Regions from separate parts of the Ancylobacter sp. TS-1 genome, predicted to be linked through region 1. Evidence: predicted binding sites of a transcription regulator. Region 1 holds the regulator's gene; each other region holds the start of a gene.
What was found. The regulator LexA, encoded in region 1, represses DNA repair genes until DNA is damaged. The targets are predictions, from matches to a motif close to TGTTCNNNNTGTGTTCNG.
Positions count from the first base shown of each region.

Region 2: the regulator LexA is predicted to act here: its motif matches at 2,456-2,473, upstream of ssb (single-stranded DNA-binding protein).
Region 3: the regulator LexA is predicted to act here: its motif matches at 1,662-1,679, upstream of GBB76_RS13010 (YifB family Mg chelatase-like AAA ATPase).
Region 4: the regulator LexA is predicted to act here: its motif matches at 1,818-1,835, upstream of GBB76_RS14790 (glycosyl transferase).

Region 1 covers NZ_CP045144.1:959,760-965,086, forward strand. Annotated here, with positions in the region: gene hpxZ (oxalurate catabolism protein HpxZ) at 1-128, shown strand, start outside; gene GBB76_RS04710 (GntR family transcriptional regulator) at 236-934, shown strand; gene lexA (transcriptional repressor LexA) at 1,161-1,859, shown strand; gene GBB76_RS04720 (ComEC/Rec2 family competence protein) at 1,853-4,204, opposite strand; gene gltX (glutamate--tRNA ligase) at 4,422-5,327, shown strand, end outside.
Region 2 covers NZ_CP045144.1:792,026-797,352, reverse strand. Annotated here, with positions in the region: gene gyrA (DNA gyrase subunit A) at 1-9, opposite strand, end outside; gene GBB76_RS03840 (MarC family protein) at 387-1,013, shown strand; gene GBB76_RS03835 (DUF2306 domain-containing protein) at 1,035-1,433, opposite strand; gene ssb (single-stranded DNA-binding protein) at 1,765-2,313, opposite strand; gene GBB76_RS18715 (hypothetical protein) at 2,575-2,739, shown strand; gene uvrA (excinuclease ABC subunit UvrA) at 2,807-5,327, shown strand, end outside.
Region 3 covers NZ_CP045144.1:2,761,671-2,766,997, reverse strand. Annotated here, with positions in the region: gene GBB76_RS13020 (NADH-quinone oxidoreductase subunit NuoF) at 1-1,039, opposite strand, end outside; gene GBB76_RS13015 (formate dehydrogenase subunit gamma) at 1,036-1,509, opposite strand; gene GBB76_RS13010 (YifB family Mg chelatase-like AAA ATPase) at 1,771-3,303, shown strand; gene GBB76_RS13005 (GNAT family N-acetyltransferase) at 3,689-4,726, shown strand; gene GBB76_RS13000 (Hsp20 family protein) at 4,913-5,327, shown strand, end outside.
Region 4 covers NZ_CP045144.1:3,151,049-3,156,375, forward strand. Annotated here, with positions in the region: gene GBB76_RS14780 (neutral zinc metallopeptidase) at 1-498, shown strand, start outside; gene moaB (molybdenum cofactor biosynthesis protein B) at 537-1,097, shown strand; gene GBB76_RS14790 (glycosyl transferase) at 1,114-1,698, opposite strand; gene GBB76_RS14795 (PA0069 family radical SAM protein) at 2,024-3,136, shown strand; gene GBB76_RS14800 (VOC family protein) at 3,133-3,657, shown strand; gene GBB76_RS14805 (DsbA family protein) at 3,793-4,470, opposite strand; gene GBB76_RS14810 (DUF721 domain-containing protein) at 4,572-5,105, opposite strand; gene mutY (A/G-specific adenine glycosylase) at 5,204-5,327, shown strand, end outside.

The DNA of each region.
Region 1 (5,327 bases):
TCGCCTCGACCCTGTTCCGGCGCGGCTCGACGCCCGGCAAGGTCGGCCGGCAGATGCAGACCTGGATGCGCACGCCGGCCGGCTGGAAGGTCGTCGCCGCCCATGTCAGCCTCATCGACGACAAATGACCCAGCGGCATCGGCCGCATGAAGTGCTTGGTGAAGCTGGGCGCGCCGGCTAATGATGCGAATGGCGGCCCGCTCCCTCGCCGCCTCATCAGATTCGTCGTTCGCGCATGTCGGTGCTGCCTGTCCGCTTCCCGCTCGAACCGCCCGCCGGCGTCGGCCGGCGGGGCCGCGTGACGCGCGCCGAGGAACTGCGCATGCAGCTTGCCGACGAGATCACGCGCGGCACGCTGCCGCCCGGCACCGCGCTTGACGAGACGGCGCTGGCGGCGCGTTTCGGGGTCTCCCGCACGCCGGTGCGCGAGGCGCTGCGCGAGCTGAACGCCTCCGGGCTCGTCGATGCCCGCCCCCATCGCGGCGCCGTGGTCGCGCGGCCGAGCGTCGACCGGCTGCAGAACATGTTCGACGTGATGGCGGAGCTGGAGGCGCTGTGCGCCGGGCTGAGCGCGCTCGCCATGACGCCGCAGGAGCGCCGGCAGCTCGAACGGCTGCACGCCGACATGGGCGAGCTGATGCGGCTGGGCGACTTCACCGCCTATCGCGAGGCGAACGAGCAGTTCCACACCTCGATCTATGCCGGCAGCCACAACGACTATCTGATCGAGATGACGGTCGGCACGCGCCGGCGGCTCTCGCCCTTCCGCCGTGCCCAGTTCCGGGCGCTGGGCCGCCTCGCTCTCTCGCACACCGAGCACGACCGGGTGACGACGGCCATCCTGCGCGGCGACCGCGACGCCGCCGCGAACGCGATGCGCAGCCATATCGCCATCGTGCACGACGCCTACGAGCAATACGCGCAGACCGTCTGACCGCAGCCGGCCGGACGACGAATCGGGGCCCGCAAGTCCCCTCGGCACGACCTCTGGATACCTCCCGCGCGGGCCCCGCCACGCGCCGCCGGCGCCCTCGCCTTGAGAACACACGCGTTTTCCGGCCCTTAGCGATGCCTTTACCCATTGTGGAACACAATAGGAACGGATATATTTGTTCGCGATTTGTTTCAGTCCGGCATCAGCCGTCAGACGGGACCTACGGATGCTTACCCGCAAACAGCATGAGCTGCTTCTCTTCATCAATGAACGCCTCCAGAAGGACGGCGTGCCGCCCTCCTTCGAGGAGATGAAGGATGCGCTCGACCTCAGGTCGAAGTCGGGCATCCACCGGCTGATCACGGCGCTGGAGGAGCGCGGCTTCATCCGCCGCCTTCCCAACCGCGCGAGGGCACTCGATGTGGTCCGCCTGCCGGAAGACGCGCAGCCGTCCAAGCCCGCTCCCCGTCCCTTCGCGCCCAACGTCATCGAGGGCAATCTCGGCCGTGTGCGCCCGGCGAACGAGGACGACGAGACGCGGCGCGTGGTGCCGATCCCGGTCATGGGCCGGATCGCCGCCGGCACGCCCATTTCCGCCATCCAGTCGCGCGACCACACCATCGGCATGCCCCCTGAGATGCTGTCCGGCGGCGAGCATTTCGCGCTGGAAGTGCGCGGGGATTCGATGGTCGAGGCCGGCATTCTCGACGGCGATCTCGCGCTCATCCGCAAATGCGACTCGGCCAATACCGGCGAGATCGTGGTGGCGCTGATCGACGACGAGGAAGCCACCCTCAAGCGCCTGCGCCGCAAGGGCGCCTCGGTGGCGCTGGAGGCGGCCAACCCGGCCTATGAGACCCGCATTTTCGGTCCCGACCGGGTGCGCATTCAGGGCAAGCTGGTCGGGCTGTTCCGGCGCTACTGAACCTCCATCGGCGCTTCGGCGGGCGTTGAATCGTCTTCCACGTCGCGCATCGGCTCCTTTGACGCCGGTTGCTTTGATGTCAGTGCCGCTGATGCGGGGGCTTTTGACGTGTGTCCGCTTGATGGCGGTAACGTCTGCGCCTTCGGCTCCCAGGGACGCGTGCCGGCCGCCGGGCGGGCCGCCACCAGGCGCCAGCCGCCCTCAGGATTGCGATAGCCGGCGATTCCGCCGATAGGCCGGGCGGGATCGACCCGCACCACGGTCGCCGCGCAATCGTCGGGCGGCGCGAAGGGCGTCACCAGTACGCGCGCGAGACGGCAATCATCCTCCAGCGACTCCCTCTGGCGCGACAGCGCGGCAAGGCCGCCCTCGGGAAGCGGCAGCGTGCAGCCGGCCATGTCGCAGGCGGCGCCGGCCGTGACCTGCGTCGCGCCGACCCGCGCGCGGTCGCCATCCGCGTTGAGCCATTGCTCGACCGCGAAGCGGCCGGCGAGCCCGCTCATGCGATCGCCCATCACCGCCAGCGCACCGTCCGCGCCCCTCACCGCCACCGTCCGCGCCTGCGCGTCCACCAGCAGGTCGGGCCGCGGCGCACTCGCGGTCGCCCACAAAGCGAGCCCGGCCAGGGCGGGCGCCACCAGCACCAGACGCGAGCGCGCGAGGCAGAGCACCACCAGGGCGAGGCTGAACAGGGCAAGGCTCACGGCCGGCATCGCCCGCACGCCGCGATCCGCCCCCGGCAGGGCGGCGACGGCATCGGCGATGGCAAGCATTGCGCCGATGCCCCAGCCCATCACCCGCCATATCGGCTCGTCCCATCCGAACGGCATCAGCAGGGCGCCGACCAGGCCCATCGGCATGACGATGAACGACACCACCGGCATCGCCGCCAGATTGGCCAGCAGGCTGAGCGGCGCCAGCCGCTGGAAGTGGAAGGCCGCGAACGGCGCCGTCGCCAGTCCCGCCGCCAGCGAGCCCAGCACCAGCGCCGCGAGGTAGCGCGCCGGCACTGCGAGCACCGGGGCGCTCACGCCCGGCGGCGCGGCGATGAAGCGGCCGAACCGCTCATAGGCGGCGACCAGCGCCAGCGTCGCCGCGAACGACATCTGCGCGCCCGGATCGAGCACCGCCCAGGGCGTCAGCGCCATCACCGCCAGCGCCGCGAGCGCCAGCGTGCGCAGGGTGAGCGCCGGCCGCCCGAGAACGACGCCGGAGAGCACCAGCAGCGTCATCGCATAGGCGCGCTGGGTCGGCACCTCGGCGCCGGACAGAAGCAGGTAGAAGCTCGCCGAAGCCACGGCCGGCAGCGCCGCCCAGGCCTTGATCGGCCGCGACAGGGCGAGTTCCGGCACCAGCGCCAGCAGGGCGCGCGCGAGAAAGAACACCGTGCTGGCCACCAGCGCCATGTGCAGACCGGAAATCGAGAGGATGTGCGAGAGGCCGGCGATCCGCATGCTCTCCTCGATCGGCTCGCCCACCGCGTCGCGCAACCCGGTGACGAGCGCCACCGCGACCCCGCCATCCGCGCCCGGCAGCGTCGCCCGGATCCGCGCGGCGATGGCGCGGCGGGTGCCGTCAAGCCAGGTGGCGAGGCTGAGGCTCCAGGGCGGCGCGCCGGGCGCCGGCGCCGCCTCCGGCCGGCCCAGCGCGAAGCCGGTGGCGCCGATGCCGTCGAACCAGATCGCCCGGCCGAAATCGAATCCGCCGGGATAGGCCGGCCCGGGCGGCGGGCCGAGCGTGGCGCGCAGGCGCACATGGCTACCCACAGCCGGAGGGTCGCGTCCCGTCAGCGTCACCCGCACGCGCTGCGGCGGCTCGGCCGGCGGGCGCGCGAAGCCGGTGACGAGAAGGGTGATCCGGCTGCCGCGCGGGCGCTGCTCGGCCGCCTCGACGAAACCGGTCAGTTCGGCCGCGTAGAGCGTGCTGCCGAGCACCGGATGCGCCATGCGCTGTACCTGCAGCCCGGCCACCGCGAAGCCGAGCGCGACGACGGCAAGCAGCGCGAAGAGATGGAAGCCGAAGGGCCGCTCCCGCCGCCATGCGGCCAGCGCGGCGAAAACGCCGGCCGGCACGAAGCCGGCATAGGCCAGCGGTTCCTGCGGCGCGGCGAAATAGAGCGCGGATCCCAAGGCGAAGGCGACTGGCAGGAACAGGAAGCCGCGCCGGTCGTCGAGTTCGCGCGCCAGAGCGGCGGAAAGGCCGCCGAGTAGCGCCGCGAACGGCAGTCCCGGCCAGCGTCCGGTGACGCCGAGGGCGGGCCTCGCGGCCGCGAGCACCGCCACCCGCGCCCCCCGGCGGCGCGGCATGTCCTTGCCCGGAATGTCCTCTCCCGGCGGCGCCTGCATCCCCGCACGGCCCCCTTCCGCACGCCCCCTTGCGCACTCCCGATGAAGGTCGCGGACACGCCCGGCGCACGCGCCTGTGACGGGCCGGCGGCGTCTCGGGCGATCCTGCGCTTTTCCCGTGTCGCGCACCTATGGTACACGCACCGTCCGCGCCCGCCACGCAGCAACCTTCACGCTTTGACGCCGCTGACATTCCCCGGCGCGAGACGAAAGAGCCATGTCCGAGACCGTCGTCACCCGCTTCGCCCCTTCGCCCACCGGCTTCCTGCACATTGGCGGGGCGCGCACCGCGCTGTTCAACTGGCTCTACGCCCGCGCCAAGGGCGGCACGATGCTGCTGCGCATCGAGGACACCGACCGCCAGCGCTCCACCCCGGAAGCCATCGACGCGATCATCGACGGGCTGAACTGGCTCGGCATCGACTGGTCAGGCGACGTCATCTACCAGTTCGCCCGCGCCGAGCGGCACCGCGAGGCGGTGGAGCAGATGATCGCCGCCGGCCGCGCCTATCCCTGCTACGCCTCGGCGGCGGAGCTGGAGGAGATGCGCGAGACCGCCCGCAAGGAGGGCCGCCCGCCCCGCTATGACGGGCGCTGGCGCGACCGCGACCCGTCCGAATACCCCACCGACCGCAAGCCGGTCTTCCGCCTCAAGGCGCCGACCGAGGGCGAGACGGTCATCGACGACCTCGTGCAGGGCCGCGTCGTGATCCCCAACAAGGACCTCGACGACCTCGTGCTGCTGCGCTCCGACGGCACGCCGACCTACATGCTCTCCGTGGTCGTCGACGACCACGACATGAACGTCACCCACATCATCCGCGGCGACGACCACCTGACCAATGCCGCGCGTCAGACGCAGATCTACCATGCGCTGGGATGGGAGGTGCCGAAGATGGCGCATATCCCGCTCATCCACGGGCCGGATGGTGCCAAGCTCTCCAAGCGCCACGGCGCGCTCGGCGTCGATGCCTATCGCGCCATGGGCTACCTGCCCGCCGCGCTGCGCAACTACCTCGTCCGCCTCGGCTGGAGCCATGGCGACCAGGAGATCTTCTCGACCGAGGAAATGACCTCCCTGTTCGATCTCGACCGGGTGGGACGCTCGGCGGCGCGCTTCGAT
Region 2 (5,327 bases), 170 kb from region 1:
ATCGGACAAGGATTCGACTTTCCGTGGTTGCGGAACAGGTGCTCCTGTGTAGCCGATTCCGGTTTGCGACGCCAGTTCGGCCGCGTTTTGACGGTCGCGAAAAGACTAGCAATAACAAAGTATTACAGCCACGTTTCCACAAGCGTCGCGGATCGTGGCGGAAGCGTGGCGCAAAGGACCCCGATGCCGGTGCGGAACAGGCCTCGGCACGGCCCGGAACCGCCCTTCCGGGCGGAAGACGGCCGGCCCCTCTCGCACTGCGGGCATCTGCATAACGTGACGTCGGGGTGCCGCTTGGCAGTTCCGGCGGCGCGCGGTCTTATAGGCGGATGGGGCGGCCCTCCCGGCCGCGACGGGACGCGCAAGGCGCGCGATGGGGCTGGAACGTGCTCGACTACCTGTTCTCCGCCGTGGTGACGATGGCGGTCGTCATCGATCCGATCGGTCTCGCGCCGCTGTTCCTCGCCGTCACCACCGACCTGACCGCGCAGGAGCGCCGGCTCGTCGCCCTGCGCTCGGCCGGCATCGCGCTGGCGATCCTCGTGGTGTTCGGGCTGGTGGGGGCGCCGCTGCTCGCCGCGCTCGGCATCACCCTGCCCGCCTTCCGCATCGCGGGCGGGCTGCTGCTGTTCACCATTTCCTTCGAGATGGTGTTCGGCCGCCGCACCGAGCGCAAGTTCGACGCCTCCGAGGTCGCCCAGCGCGAGAAGCTGCTGCGCACGCTGGCCGTCTTCCCGCTGGCGATTCCGCTGATGGCGGGACCGGGCGCGATCACCGCCATGCTGCTGCTGGCCGGCGAGGCACATGGCGATCCGGCGCGGCTGGCGCTGCTGTTCCTCATCACCGTGCTGGTGATCGGGAGCTGCCTCGGCGTCTTCCTGCTGGCGGAGCGCACCGACAAGCTGCTCGGCGTCACCGGCAACGTCATCCTGTCGCGCCTGCTTGGCATCGTGCTGGCGGCGCTGGCGGTGCAGTTCGTCATCGACGGGATCAGGGCGTCGTTTCTCGGCTGAGGGACCGCCGCTCATGCCGGCTCAGTTGCCGAACACGACCTGATGCAGGATCCGGCCGGGCCAGAGCGTGAACAGCCCGGCCAGCACCAGCCCGCCGTAGAACAGGCCGGTCATCCCCTTAGCATGGAGCCTCGCCTCGTGGCGATGGGCGCGCCACAGCGCCATGGGCAGCGCCCAGAGCACGAAGAGCGAGAGCAGGTGGATGGGGCCGAACGGGCCGATCCAGCGCATCCCGTGGATCCAGAAGGACGAGACCGCCACCGCCGCCATCAGCGCCGCCCAGATCCAGCCGAGGGAGCGATGCGGCAGCGTGCCCTTGGGCGCGGCGAACTGGACGGCCCCCAGGGCCAGAGCGGCGACGGCGACGAAGGTGTGGAGCCGGATGGCGGGCGAGGCGTCGAGCAGGGGTGCAAGGTTCATCCACGGCATCCTTCGCCGACCCGGCGCGGAGTGGCGACATACCCGGACTCTCCGGCGGGGCGCTCGCCGACAGACCCAAGGGCACGAAGCGCACCGCTCAAGAAGCCAGCGGTTCCACGCTCGAGGAAGCCTCTCCGCCGGCCAGTTCCCACGGCACGATCCGGTCCGAACCGTCGCCCGGCCCCGGCGCGCGCCCACCCGAGGCGTCGACGGCCGGACGGTTACCCGATCCTGCCGATCCCTGCCCGATCCCGGGGAGCCGTCGCACCTTGCACCGGCTGGGGCTCCCGAAGCCATCAGGCCGGCGGCGCGGCCGCCGCCGATGCCTGCGTCAGAACGGGATCTCGTCGTCGAGGTCCCCGCCCCCGAACTTGCCACCGCCACCACCACCGCTCGCGGGGGCAGGCTTGCGCTCGCCGCCCGAGGCGCGCGAGGCCGAGCCGCCGCCGAAGCTGCTGCCGGAGCCGGAGCCGAAATCGCTGCCCGCGCTGTAGTCGTCGCCGCCGCCACCGCCCTCGGAGCCGCCGCTGCGGCTGTCGAGAATGGTCAGCTCGCCCCGGAACGGGCGCAGCACGACCTCGGTGAAATAGCGCTCGCCGCCATTCTGGTCGGTAGCCTTGCGGGTCTCGATCTGGCCCTCGATGTAGACCTTGGTGCCCTTGCGCAGATACTGCTCGGCCACGCGCAGCAGGTTCTCGTTGAAGATCACCACGCTGTGCCACTCGGTGCGCTCCTTGCGCTCGCCGGTGGCCTTGTCGCGCCAGGTTTCCGAGGTGGCGATGCGCAGATTGCACACCCGCCCGCCATTCTGGAAGGTACGCACCTCGGGGTCGCGCCCGAGATTGCCGATCAGGATAACCTTGTTGACGCTGCCCGCCATATTGTCCTCCGATAAGGGACGCCCGCGGCGGCGCGCGCGCGTCGTTCAAGCCGCTATCTTAGCCCAGGCGCCGGCGCCATGCGCCCCCACCGGCCCGCCTGTCCACATTTAGGCGGGGGCGCCGGGTCATGCCATGCAAGATCGTTCTTGTTATGTTCCTAACATTATGGCTAGTTTGACGCAAGACGATGAGTCGCTCGTTGCAGTGGCGGAGACCAGCACTATGTTAACGCTGTGAATGCCGCAGGGAGTGTTCCCGTCATGAATGATCCGCGTAACCGCCGGCGCGCCCGCGCCACCGCCATTGCCCTGCGTGCCGAGGATGCGCGCCAGGCGCTGATCCGGCGCGCCCTGCTCGCCGTAACCGGCGGCATGATCGCGGCCGCCGCGCTCGCCGCCCTCGCGCTGAAGGGCGCCGGCATCTGAGTTTCGTCGGGACGGGCGGCCGCCCCCGCGATATGTTTCTGGCACAGCCCGTCAAGATGAGACCGGAATGAAGGACCGCGTGGACCCGCCGCGCCGCGATGCCCGTTCGATTACGATACGCGGCGCCCGCGAGCACAATCTCAAGAATGTCGATCTCGAAATCCCGCGCGACAGCCTCGTCGTGTTCACGGGCCTGTCGGGTTCGGGCAAGTCGTCGCTTGCCTTCGACACCATCTATGCCGAGGGCCAGCGGCGCTATGTCGAGAGCCTTTCGGCCTATGCGCGCCAGTTCCTGGAGATGATGCAGAAGCCGGACGTCGACCAGATCGACGGCCTGTCGCCGGCCATCTCCATCGAGCAGAAGACCACCTCGAAGAATCCGCGCTCGACGGTCGGCACCGTCACCGAGATCTACGACTATATGCGCCTGCTGTGGGCGCGCGTGGGCATCCCCTACTCGCCCGCCACCGGCCTGCCGATCGAGAGCCAGACGGTCAGCCAGATGGTCGACCGCGTGCTCGCCCTGCCGGAAAAGACCCGCCTCTATCTGCTCGCCCCCGTGGTGCGCGGGCGCAAGGGCGAGTACCGCAAGGAACTTGCCGAGTTTCAGAAGAAGGGCTTCCAGCGCGTCAAGGTGGACGGCGAGTTCCACGAGATCGCCGAGGCGCCCGCGCTCGACAAGAAGTTCAAGCACGACATCGACGTGGTGGTGGACCGCCTCGTCGTGCGGCCCGACATCGCCAGCCGGCTGGCGGATTCCTTCGAGACCGCGCTCGGCCTTGCCGACGGCATCGCGGTGATCGAGTTCGCCGACGAGAAGGACGAGGACGGCGAGGCGCGCCGCATCGTGTTCTCGGAGAAGTTCGCCTGTCCGGTCTCCGGCTTCACCATCGCCGAGATCGAACCGCGCCTGTTCTCCTTCAACAACCCGTTCGGCGCCTGCCCGACCTGCGACGGGCTCGGCCATGAGAGCAAGATCGACCCGAACCTCATCGTGCCGGACAAGTCCCGCACGCTGAAGCAGGGCGCCATCGCGCCCTGGGCGAAGTCGACCTCGCCCTATTACGGCCAGACGCTGGACGCCATCGCCCGCCATTACGGCGTCAAGCTCACCGTGCCGTGGGCCGACCTGCCGGAAAAGGTGCAGGACGTCATCCTCAACGGCTCCAAGGCGGAGACGATCCGCTTCGTCTATGACGACGGCATGCGCGCCTATGAGACGGTGAAGACCTTCGAAGGCATCGTCACCAATCTGGAGCGCCGCTGGCGCGAGACCGAGAGCGACTGGGCCCGCGAGGAGATCGGCAAGTATTTCTCCGCCGTTCCCTGCGCCGCCTGCCACGGCTATCGGCTCAAGCCCGAGGCGCTGGCGGTGAAGATCGCCGGCAGCCATATCGGGCTAGCCGCGCAGCTTTCCGTGCGCACGGCGCTGGACTGGTTCGCGCAGCTTCCCGCCCAGCTCACCGACAAGCAGAACGAGATCGCCGCGCGCATCCTCAAGGAGATCCGCGAGCGCCTCGCCTTCCTGCTCGATGTCGGGCTCGACTATCTCACGCTGGCGCGCTCCTCCGGCACGCTGTCGGGCGGTGAGAGTCAGCGCATCCGCCTCGCCTCGCAGATCGGTTCGGGGCTGACCGGCGTGCTCTACGTGCTGGACGAGCCCTCCATCGGCCTGCACCAGCGCGACAATGAGCGCCTGCTCGGGACGCTGCGGCGGCTGCGCGACCTCGGCAACACGGTGATCGTGGTCGAGCACGATGAGGACGCGATCCTCGCCGCCGACTATGTGGTGGATGTCGGCCCCGGCGCCGGCGTGCATGGCGGGCGCATCGTCGCCCAGGGCACCCCGCGCGAGATCCTCGCCAACCCGAACTCGCTCACCGGCAAGTACCTCACCGGCGAGCTGACCGTGCCGGTGCCCAAGCGCCGCAAGCCGGACCGCAAGCGCCTGCTGCGCGTCGTCAACGCGCGCGCCAACAACCTGAAGAACGTCACGGCGGAAATCCCGCTCGGCCTGTTCACCGCCGTCACCGGCGTCTCGGGCGGCGGCAAGTCGACCCTGCTGGTCGATACGCTGTACCGCGCCGTAGCGCGCCGGCTCAACGGCGCCTCCGATCCCCCGCTCGCCTATGACGGGCTGGAGGGGCTGGAGCACCTCGACAAGGTGATCGACATCGACCAGTCGCCGATCGGGCGCACGCCGCGCTCGAACCCGGCGACCTATACCGGCGCCTTCACGCCGATCCGCGAATGGTTCTCCGGCCTGCCGGAGGCCAAGGCGCGCGGCTACGGGCCGGGGCGCTTCTCGTTCAACGTCAAGGGCGGGCGCTGCGAGGCGTGCCAGGGCGACGGCGTCATCAAGATCGAGATGCACTTCCTGCCCGACGTCTACGTCACCTGCGACGTCTGCAAGGGCAAGCGCTACAACCGCGAGACGCTGGAAGTCGCCTTCAAGGGCAAGTCGATCGCCGACGTGCTCGACATGACGGTCGAGGAAGGCGCCGAGTTCTTCAAGGCGGTGCCGGCGGTGCGCGAGAAGCTGGAGACGCTCTCGCGTGTCGGGCTCGACTACATCAAGGTTGGCCAGC
Region 3 (5,327 bases), 1.8 Mb from region 1:
TATTGCCGGCGATCTGGATCGGCATCGTGCCGCGCGAGCGGCCCATGCCGAAATTGGCGTAGAACTCGCCGCCATCGGCCAGGATATGCGGCACGGCGGTGAGCGAGAGCACGTTGTTGATGACGGTCGGCTTCTGGAACAGGCCCTTATGCGCCGGCAACGGCGGCTTGGCGCGCACCGTGCCGCGCTTGCCCTCGAGGCTGTCGAGCAGCGCCGTCTCCTCGCCGCACACATAGGCGCCGGCGCCCATGCGCACTTCGAGATCGAAGCTGTAGGGCGAGCCGGAGATGTTCATGCCCAGCATGCCGTGCGCGCGGGCCACCTCGATCGCCTTCTCCATCGCCCAGATGGCGTGCGGATATTCCGAGCGGGTGTAGACATAGCCCTTGGTGGCGCCCACTGCGATGCCGGCGATGGTCATGCCCTCGATCAGCTCGAAGGGGTCGCCTTCCATGATCATGCGGTCGGCGAAGGTGCCCGAATCGCCCTCGTCGGCGTTGCAAACGATGTATTTGCGGTCGCCCTTGGCGTCGGCCACGGTCTTCCACTTGATGGCGGTCGGGAAGCCGGCGCCGCCGCGCCCGCGCAGGCCCGACTTCTTCACTTCCTCGATGATCGCCTCGGGGCCGAGCTGCAGCGCCCGCTCGAGGCCGCGATAGCCGCCATGGGCGCGGTAATCGGCAAGGGAGGCCGGATCGACGATGCCGCAGCGCGCGAAGGTGAGGCGCGTCTGCTTCGCCATGAAGGGATGCTCTTCCGGCTTGCCGATGCGCAGCGCATGGGCGGCGCCGGTGAGGAAGCCGGCCTCGAACAGGCCCTCGACGTCCTCTTCCGACACCGGGCCGTAGCCGATGCGGCCTTCCGCCGTCACCACCTCGACGAGGGGCTCCAGCCAGAGCATGCCGCGCGAGCCGTTGCGCACGATCTCGACCGGCTGGCGGCGGCTGAGCGCGGCGGCCTCGATGGCGGCGACCACCTCGTCGGCGCCGCAGGCAATGGCACAGGCGTCCTTGGGAACGTAGATGCGAATGGTGCTCACGACTGGGCCTCCGCGATCAGCGCGTCGAGGCGACGCTCGGTGAGGCGGGCGACGATGCGCCCGTCCAGCATGGCGGAAGGCGCGGTGGCGCACAGGCCGAGGCAATAGATCGGCTCGACGGTGACGCGCCCGTCCGCCGTGGTCTCGCCGAGCTTGCAGCCCAGCTTGTGCTCGGCATGGTCGGCAAGCGCGTCGCCGCCCGCCGCCTGGCAGGCCTCGGCGCGGCAGAGCTTCAGCACGTGGCGGCCGGCGGGCTCGTGGCGGAAATCGTGATAGAACGTCACCACGCCGTGGACTTCCGCCCGCGACACGTTCAGCAGATCGGCGAGCATCGGCACGACCGCATCCGGCACATGGCCGAAGGTCTCCTGCACCGCGTGGAGCATCGGCATCAGCGGGCCTTCGAGGTGAGAGAACTCCTCGATCACCGCGCGGGCGCGCTCCTCGCTCCAGGGCTCGTAATGCGGCATTTCTCCCGAACCTTCTTTTAGACTTTTCCAAAGAGAAGGATCGTATGCGCCGCAAACGAAATCAATTCCGGTGTTCCGTGCCTTGATAGAATTTTTCTATCATCAGATTCGGGCGGGCGCCCACCCTCCCCTTACGGCAGGAACGGGACATATGTTCCCTAAATGTTCTTGACGGCGCGTGCCAACGCCGTAATCTGATGCCGTCGCGCCGGCTGACGCGACGCGCAGCGTTATCGGCGGAACGGATCGTCGGGGGGCGGCATGGTCCAGCGCGTGGCAACGGTCGCGTTCGAAGGCGTGGAAGCGCGCCCGGTGGACGTTCAAGTTCAGGTGAGCCCGGGCCTGCCGGCCTTCAATCTGGTCGGCCTCGCCGACAAGGCGGTCACCGAGGCCAAGGAGCGCGTGCGCGCCGCGCTGATCGCCTCCGGGCTCGCGCTGCCGGCGCGCCGGATCACCGTCAACCTCGCCCCCGCCGACCTGCCCAAGGAGGGCAGTCATTACGATTTGCCGATCGCGCTCGGGCTGATGGCGGCGATCGGGGCGCTGCCCGCCGACGCGCTTGAGGGCTTCACCGTGGTAGGCGAGCTGGCGCTCGATGGGCGCATCGCGCCGGTGGCCGGGGTGCTGCCGGCGGCCATCGGCGCCAATGCGCGCGGCCATGGGCTGATCTGCCCGGCCGCCTGCGGGCCGGAAGCCGCCTGGGCAAGCCCGGACATGGCGGTGCTGGCGCCGCTCTCGCTGATCCAGCTGGTCAATCATTTCGCCGGCCGGCAGGCGCTCGGGCGTCCCGAGCCGAAGCTGGAGAGCGGCGGCGGCGCCCTACCGGACCTTGCCGACGTGAAGGGCCAGGAGACCGCCAAGCGGGCGCTGGAGATCGCCGCCGCCGGCCGGCACAACCTGCTGCTGAGCGGGCCGCCCGGCGCCGGCAAATCGATGCTGGCCCAGCGCCTGCCCTCCATCCTGCCCGCGCTGACCCCGGCCGAACTGCTGGAGGTCTCGATGATCGCCTCGGTGGCCGGCACGCTGCAAGGCGGCGCCCTCACCAGCCGCCGGCCGTTCCGCGCGCCGCACCACTCCGCCAGCATGGCGGCGATGGTGGGCGGAGGAATGCGGGCGCGCCCGGGCGAGGTCTCGCTCGCCCATAATGGCGTGCTGTTCCTCGACGAGCTTCCCGAATTCGCCCCCGCCGTGCTGGATTCGCTGCGCCAGCCGCTGGAGACCGGGGAAGCGGTGATCGCCCGTGCCAATCACCGCATCTCCTATCCCGCCCGCTTCCAGCTGGTGGCGGCGATGAACCCGTGCCGCTGCGGGCGGGCGGGCGAGCCCGGCCACAGCTGCCGGCGCGGGCCGCGCTGCGCCGCCGAATACCAGGCCCGGCTCTCCGGCCCGTTCCTCGACCGGGTCGACCTCCATCTCGACGTGCCGGCGGTGGCGGCGGTCGATCTGGTGCGGCCCGGCCCTTCCGAGCCGAGCGCCATGGTGGCCGCGCGTGTGGCGCAGGCCCGCCAGCTCCAGCGCGAGCGCTTCCTCGCGCTCGGCCGGCCGGACCTCTACACCAATGCCGAGGCGGGCGGGCCGATCCTCGAGGACATCGCCGCGCCCGACGCCGCCGGGGCGGCGCTGCTGGCGGATGCGGCGCGGCTGATGCGGCTCTCGGCGCGCGGCTATCACCGCGTGCTCCGGGTGGCGCGCACGCTGGCCGATCTCGCCGGAGCCGAATCGGTCGGGCGCGCGCATCTGGCCGAAGCCCTCGCCTACCGCGCCGCCGCCGACCGCGCGGCGGCTGCCGCCTGAGCCGGGTCGTTCGGCCGTGCCCCTTTGACGCCCCGTGCCGTGCGGGCGTCGCGAATCCCCCGGCGGCAGGCAGCTGAGCGGCGTGCAGCTGAGAGACGGGCGCCTGGGAGGCAGGCGCCCTCGCGGCGGGTCGGATGCCGCTCGGGAAACGTCGCCCGCCGCGCCATGGCCTATCCGAGGTCGATCCCACGGCGACCCACGGCCAACCCTTGGCCGATGCTTGGTCCAAGCTTGGTCGATGCTCGACCGGACCCGCGCCGGGCCCTGTGGCCGAGCCCGCCGCGAGGCCGCCGCGTCGCCCCAGGTTTCACGCTGTCACATGGGCGTCCGAGAAATGTGATTCTTGTCACAAAAGCCTGTAATGTGACGAGGTGAGGGGCCGATCATGACGCAGATGCTCGCCGACGGAACTGTCGAAGCGCCTCCAGCCGCCAGCGTTTCCGTGCTGCGCGACTTCTTCCGCCCCCTGCTTTCTATGCCCTTCGTCCCGCGCCCCGCTCCGGCGGCGCCGCTCCGGCTGGTGCCAGCCGCCTTCGCCCCCTCCCGCTTCATGCCGGCGCTGCGCTCCTATTCGGGACTGCGCCATCGCGAGAGTCGGGGCGAGCCCGGTCCGGTCACCCTCGGGCGCATCGGCGCGCTGGAAGTGCGGCTCGCCGTCACCGCCGCCGACGTGCGCCGCGCCCAGCGCCTGCGCTACGAGGTGTTCTACGAGGAGATGTCGGCCGCCCCCGCCGCCGCCATGCGCCTCGCCCGCCGCGACTTCGACGCCTTTGACGGCTTCTGCGACCACCTGCTGGTGCTCGACCATGACTGCGTGACCACCGTGCGCGGGCGCCGGGTGCCCCGCGTGGTCGGCACCTACCGCCTGCTGCGGCAGGAGATCGCCGCCCGGCATGGGGGCTTCTACACGGCGGGCGAGTTCGACATCGCCCCGCTGCTGGCGCGCCACCCGCACCGGCGCTTCCTCGAACTGGGCCGTTCCTGCGTGCTCGCCTCCTACCGCAACAAGCGCACGGTGGAGCTGCTCTGGCACGGCATCTGGGCCTATGTGCGCCGCCACGGCATCGACGTGATGTTCGGCTGCGCCAGCATCGAGGGCACCGATCCGGCCCGCCTCGCCCGCCCGCTCGCCTTTCTCCACCATTTCGCGCCGACCGATCCTGAATGGTCGGCGAGCGCGCTGCCGCGCCACGCCGCCGCGATGGATCTGATGGCGGCCGACGCGGTCGACGCCAAGGCGGCGCTGGTCGAGCTGCCGCCGCTCATCAAGGGCTATCTGCGGCTCGGCGCCCAGATCGGCCGCGGCGCCGTGGTGGACCACCAGTTCGGCACCACCGACGTGCTGATCGTGCTGCCGATCGAAAAGATCAGCCCGCGCTATCTCGACCATTTCGGCGTCAACGGCGAGCGCCACGCCGCCTGAACGGGGCCGCCGGCGCGCGCCGGCATGCCTTCATCGACCCCGCCCGGCCCGCTGAGCAACGGCCCCGCCTTCGGCGCGGGGCCCGTCTTGCGCTGCCCCGCGCGCTTGCCCATATGCTCCCTCAACGGGATGCCTTGACCGGGTCCCAATCACGCAAAGTCGCTTCTGGACGAGGACTTTGGGAGCATGTCGCGTATTCCCTCGCTGTCGAGCCCCTTCCTGCTCGGCTTTGACGAGGTCGAGCGGGCGCTCGACCGCGTCATGAAAGGCTCGGACGGCTATCCGCCCTACAATGTGGAGCGGGTGACGCCGGCGGGCCAGCCGGAGCGCCTGCGCATCACCCTGGCGGTTGCGGGTTTCACCCGCGAGCAGCTGGAGGTGACGGTGGAGGAGAAGGAGCTCGTCATCCGGGGCCGCCAGGCCGAGGAGCCCGAGCGGGTCTATCTTCACCGTGGCATCGCCGCACGCCAGTTCCAGCGCACCTTCGTGCTGGCCGACGGCATGCGGGTTCTGGGCGCGGATCTGAAGAACGGCCTTCTGTCGGTCGATCTGGTCCGGCCGGAACCGGAACGCATCGTTCGGCGTATCGCCATAGCGACCG
Region 4 (5,327 bases), 1.8 Mb from region 1:
GCGGATTCGGCGGTCGGGCCGTTCTATTGCCCGCGCGACCAGAAGGTCTATCTCGACACCTCCTTCTTCAAGGAAATGAGCCAGCGCTTCCGTGCGCCGGGCGACTTCGCCGCCGCTTATGTGATCGCGCATGAGGTCGGCCACCATGTCGAGAACCAGATCGGCCTGCTGGCGAAGGTGCAGGCGGCGCAGCGCCAGGCTTCCCCGGCCGAGGCCAATGCGCTGTCGGTGCGCGTCGAACTGATGGCCGACTGCCTCGCCGGCGTCTGGGCGCATCACGCCAATGCGCAGTGGCGCATCCTTGAGGACGGCGATATCGAGGAGGCGATGAACGCCGCCTCCGCCATCGGCGACGACCGGCTGCAGAAGCAGACGCAGGGCTATGTCGTGCCGGACAGCTTCACCCACGGCACCTCGGCGCAGCGCATGAAGTGGTTCAAGCTGGGACTGGACGGCGGCTCCATGCAGCGCTGCAACACCTTCCAGGGCAATATCTGACAGGCGGCGGGCCGCGACCGCCGCCGAACGAGGCCGTGATGAGTACCCAGTCCAACCCGACGCCCTTCGTGCCGCTGGCGATCGCCGTGCTGACGATCTCCGACACCCGCACCCCGGCCGACGACCGCTCCGGCAACACGCTGGTGGAGCGGCTGGAGACGGCCGGCCACCGCCTTGCCGACCGCGCCATCGTGACCGACGATGTGGAGGCGATCCGCTCCCGCGTCGCCAATTGGATCGCCGACCCGGCGGTCGATGTGGTGATCACCACCGGCGGCACCGGCTTCACCGGCCGCGACGTGACACCGGAGGCGGTGGAGCCGCTGTTCGAGAAGCGCATGGACGGCTTCTCGACCGTGTTCCACATGGTCTCCTTCGGCAAGATCGGCACCTCGACCCTGCAGAGCCGCGCCACCGCCGGGGTCGCCAACGCGACCTATGTTTTCTGCCTGCCGGGCTCGCCCGGCGCCTGCCGCGACGGCTGGGACGAGATCCTCGTCCACCAGCTCGATATCCGCCACAAGCCCTGCAATTTCGTCGAGATATTGCCCCGGCTCGACGAGCATCTGAAGCGCGGCAAGCTGCGCGCGCCGGCGTAAGTCCGCTCGGGGCGGTTCAGCCCTCGGGCAGCAGCATCTGCGAGCGCAGCAGCACCAGCCGCCGCCGGCCGACGCGGGCGAAGAGCCGGCGCGCCGTGTGGGCGCCGTGGCTATGCCCGCCGAGCACGTCGTAGAAGCTGCGATGGATCAGCAGCCCCTGCTCGGGGCGCGGCCGCCCGGTCAGCGCGTGGCCGATGACGGCCGCGGCTTCCTTGAGGCGCGGCGACACGCCGAAACCGTCCAGCGCCAGCCGGAAGGTCGCCGCCCGCGAATCCGTCGCGCCGCTGCGCTCGGCCTGGTCGGTGAAGCTGCGCACCTCGCGCGTCCAGCCGTCCTGCAGCAGCCCCATCGGTTCGAGAAAGAGCAGCCAGGGCGCGCGCGCCGCCGCCGCGCCGGCGGCCAGCCGGGCGCCGGGATCGGCGGGGCCTTCCATATATTCGCAGCCCGCCGCGTCGGCGATCTCCGCCACCTCCGCCTGCCCGCCCGAATCGACGAGCACGACCTCGCGGACGATGCCGGCGGCAGCGCCGGGCACGAGCGAGGCCAGGGTCGGGATCAGCAGCTTGGAAGTCTCACCGGTGGGAATGACGACCGAGATCACGCGCCCAGGCACCCTCGAAATGTCGGCTGGAACCGGCCCGAAGGCCTGACGGAGAAAGCGTTTCCCTGCCTATCGCACCGATGTGCGCGCGTATAGCCCGGCTGTCGCAATTCAGCCAATGTTCTTGCTATGTTCTCATTGTCAGGGTAGAGATTCCGCCATGGAACGCCGCATCATCGAAACCGCTTCGGGGGCGCCGCGCGCGGCGCTTTCGGGATCCTCCGCTCCGGCGCCCCGCCATGTCGGGCGGCTGGCGCAGGAGCGCCGCGCGCAGCGGCAAAGGGAGACCGAGGCGGCTTCCCGCGACCTTTCCTCCCTGTCGGAGATGGACATTTCCGCGCCGCCGGCGCCGGGCGGCGTGGTCGACGGCGAGCGCCGGCGCGGGCGCGGCGCCCTCTCCAACGCGGCGGGCCGCTTCGAGCCGCATGCGCGCGAGGCGTTCGACGACGGCTGGCAGAGCCTCGACGACCTGCCGGCCTTCCGCACCAGCGTGACGGTGGAAAAGCCGCGCACCATCATCAACCGCAATGATTCGCCCGATGTCGGCTTCGACCGCTCGATCAATCCCTATCGCGGCTGCGAGCATGGCTGCGTCTACTGCTTCGCGCGGCCGACCCATGCCTATCAGGGCCTCTCCGCCGGGCTCGACTTCGAGACCAAGCTGTTCGCCAAGCCGGACGCGCCGGAACTGCTGGAGAAGGAACTCGCCCGGCCCGGCTACGAGCCGCGCACCATTGCGCTCGGCATCAACACCGACGGCTACCAGCCGATCGAGCGCGAATGGCGGCTGACCCGGCGCATCCTCGAAGTGCTGAGCGCCTTTGGCCATCCGGTCGGCATCGTCACCAAGTCGGCGCTGGTGCTGCGCGACCTCGACATCCTCGCGCCGATGGCCGAGCGCGGGCTGGTCAAGGTGGCGCTGTCCGTCACCTCGCTCGACCACAAGCTCGCCCGCCTCATGGAGCCGCGCGCGGCGACGCCGCAGCGCCGGCTCGACACCATCCGCCGGCTGAGCGAGGCGGGCGTGCCGACCGCCGTGCTGGTCGCCCCCGTCATCCCGGCCGTGACCGACGCGGAGATCGAGCGCATTCTCGATGCCGCCGCCGCCGCCGGGGCGTCGGAAGCCGGCTATGTCATGCTGCGCGTGCCGCTGGAGATCCGCGACCTGTTTCGCGAATGGCTGCTGGCGCATTTCCCGGACCGCTACCGCCATGTGCTCTCGCTCCTGAAGGAGATGCACGGGGGACGCGAATATGATTCGACCTTCGGCCAGCGCATGACCGGCTCGGGCCCCTATGCCTGGACCATGGCGCGGCGCTTCGAGATCGCGGTCGAACGGCTCGGTCTCAACAAGCGCCACACGCGGCTGACCACCCGCCATTTCCGCCGCCCGCCGCGAAAGGGCGAGCAATTGTCGCTGTTCGGGGAGGAGACATGAGCATCGCAGGCGTGGACGAACCGCCGGGCACGGCGGGCGAGGAAGAAGCCGATGCGGGCGTGCTGCGTCGCCGGGCGGCCGCCCGCGCGGTGCCGCCGCTCAGGCTGTCGCTGGTCACGCTCGGCGTTGCCGATCTTCCCCGGGCGATCGCCTTCTACGAGGCGCTGGGGCTGGAGCGGCGGGTGCGGCAGGCGGAGGGCGTGGCCTTCTTCGATGCCGGGGGAGCGGTGCTCTCGCTTTATCCGCGCCACGAGCTGGCCGCCGACGCCGGCGTTCTTCCCGGCCGGCCGGGGCAGTTCGGCGGGCTGGCGCTGGCCTGCAACCGCGCCAGCCGCGCCGAGGTCGACGCCACGCTCATCCGGGCCGTGGCGGCCGGCGGGCGGGCGCTGAGGCCGGCGCAGGCGACCTTCTGGGGCGGCTATTCCGGCTATGTCGCCGATCCCGACGGCCACGCCTGGGAAATCGCCCACAATCCCGGCTTCGGCCTCGACGCCGAGGGACGGATCGTGCTGCCGGCATAAGGGCGACGACGGGGGCGGCACGCGAGGTGGCAGACGTGGTGCGCAAGCGCGCCCGCCTGCCGGCACGTCCGGTCCCCGAATGAAAAAGGGCGGCCCTCGCGAGGCCGCCCTTGTGATCGTCGGGTGTGCGTCCGCTCAGTTGCCGAGCAGGGGCGCCAGTTCCTTGTCGAGATCGGCCACGCTCATGGCGCCCGACACCTTCTTGCCGTTGATGAAGAAGGTGGGGGTGGAATCGACGCCGAACCCGGCGCCGAGCTTGGTGGTCTCGTCGATCTGGCCGGCCAGCTTGGTGTCGTTGAGGCAGGCGTTGAACTGCTGCTCGGTCATGCCGCTCTGCTTGGCGATGGCAAGCAGCGCCTGCGCCGGGTTGTTGCCGAAGGCCCAGCTCTTCTGCGTCTCGAACAGCGTGTCGGTGAGCGGGTAGTACTTCCCCTCGCCGGCGCAGCGCGCCAGCATGAAGCCGGCCTTGGCCACGATGTCGAGCGGGAACTCGCGCAGGATGAAGCGCACCTTGCCGGTGTCGATGTATTTCTCCTTGAGCACCGGATAGGTGGTCTCGTGGAAATGCGCGCAGTGGCCGCAGGTCAGCGAGGCGTATTCGACGATCGTCACCGGCGCGTCGGCCTTGCCCAGCACCTGGTCGGGCAGCGGGCCCGGCGCCATCAGCTTTGCGGTGTCCACCGTCTGCGCCTCGGCCCGGCCGATCAGGCCGAGACCGCCGGCAAGGCCGCCGGGGGAGGCGAGGGCGACAAGCGCGCCGACAGTGAGCGCGGCGGTGCCGATACCTTCGAGGACGCGACGGCGGTCGATCATGGTAGCTCTCCAAGGGAAGGCCGGACGCCGCCGGACCCAGAACGTCGTAGCGCCTACAGCCAGCGCGCGAACATGGCAACGGGGGGGCCGCACGCGCTACGTCACCGCTGCGTGAAGCCGGGCTCGCCCCGGCGGGGCTCCCGCGCGGGTTTGCGCTCGTCGCGCGCCACCAGAACGCCGAGCCGGGCCAGCGCGTCAGCCAGCGCGGAATCCTCGAACGTGCCGACCTCGCGGTCGAGCCGGTGCCTCACCGCGTCGCAGGCCCGCGCGTCGGGCTCGACGAAGGCCCGGCGCGTCCGTGGGCGCGGCACCGGGCCCTGCCGCAGGGCGATCCGGCCGATGCAGCGCCAGCCGAAATAGCGGTTCACCCGCTCGATCACCACAGGCGCGTCGTGCTGCAATTCGATGGCGAAGCCGCCCTCGACGCGCACATGAAGCACGCCGGGCTCGCCGCTGTCCTGACGCGAGGGCCAGGCCAGCTTGATCGGCACGGCGCGCGCCGCCAGCGCCTCGCCGACGATCTCGGCCCAGCGTGTGACGATTTCCACCGAGGCGAGGCCGCGCTGGCGGCAGCTCTCGGCGATGGTCGCGTCGATCAGGTCGGCGAGCGGGCGCGGATAGGAGCGTGGAGCCATGGATGCGGAGCCGGGGTAGGAGGCCGGGCGTGGCGGATATCTCGTCTTGCCCGGTGCGGCCGATACAGCCACCTTGCGGGCACGTCGCCGAGGATCGCATGCAAGCCGCCGCCAATCCAGCCGCCAATCCGTCCCGCGTCCCGCCGCCCCGGCCGGCGGCATTGCTCGCCTGGTACGACCGCCACCGCCGCCGCCTGCCCTGGCGCGCTCCCCCGGGCGAAC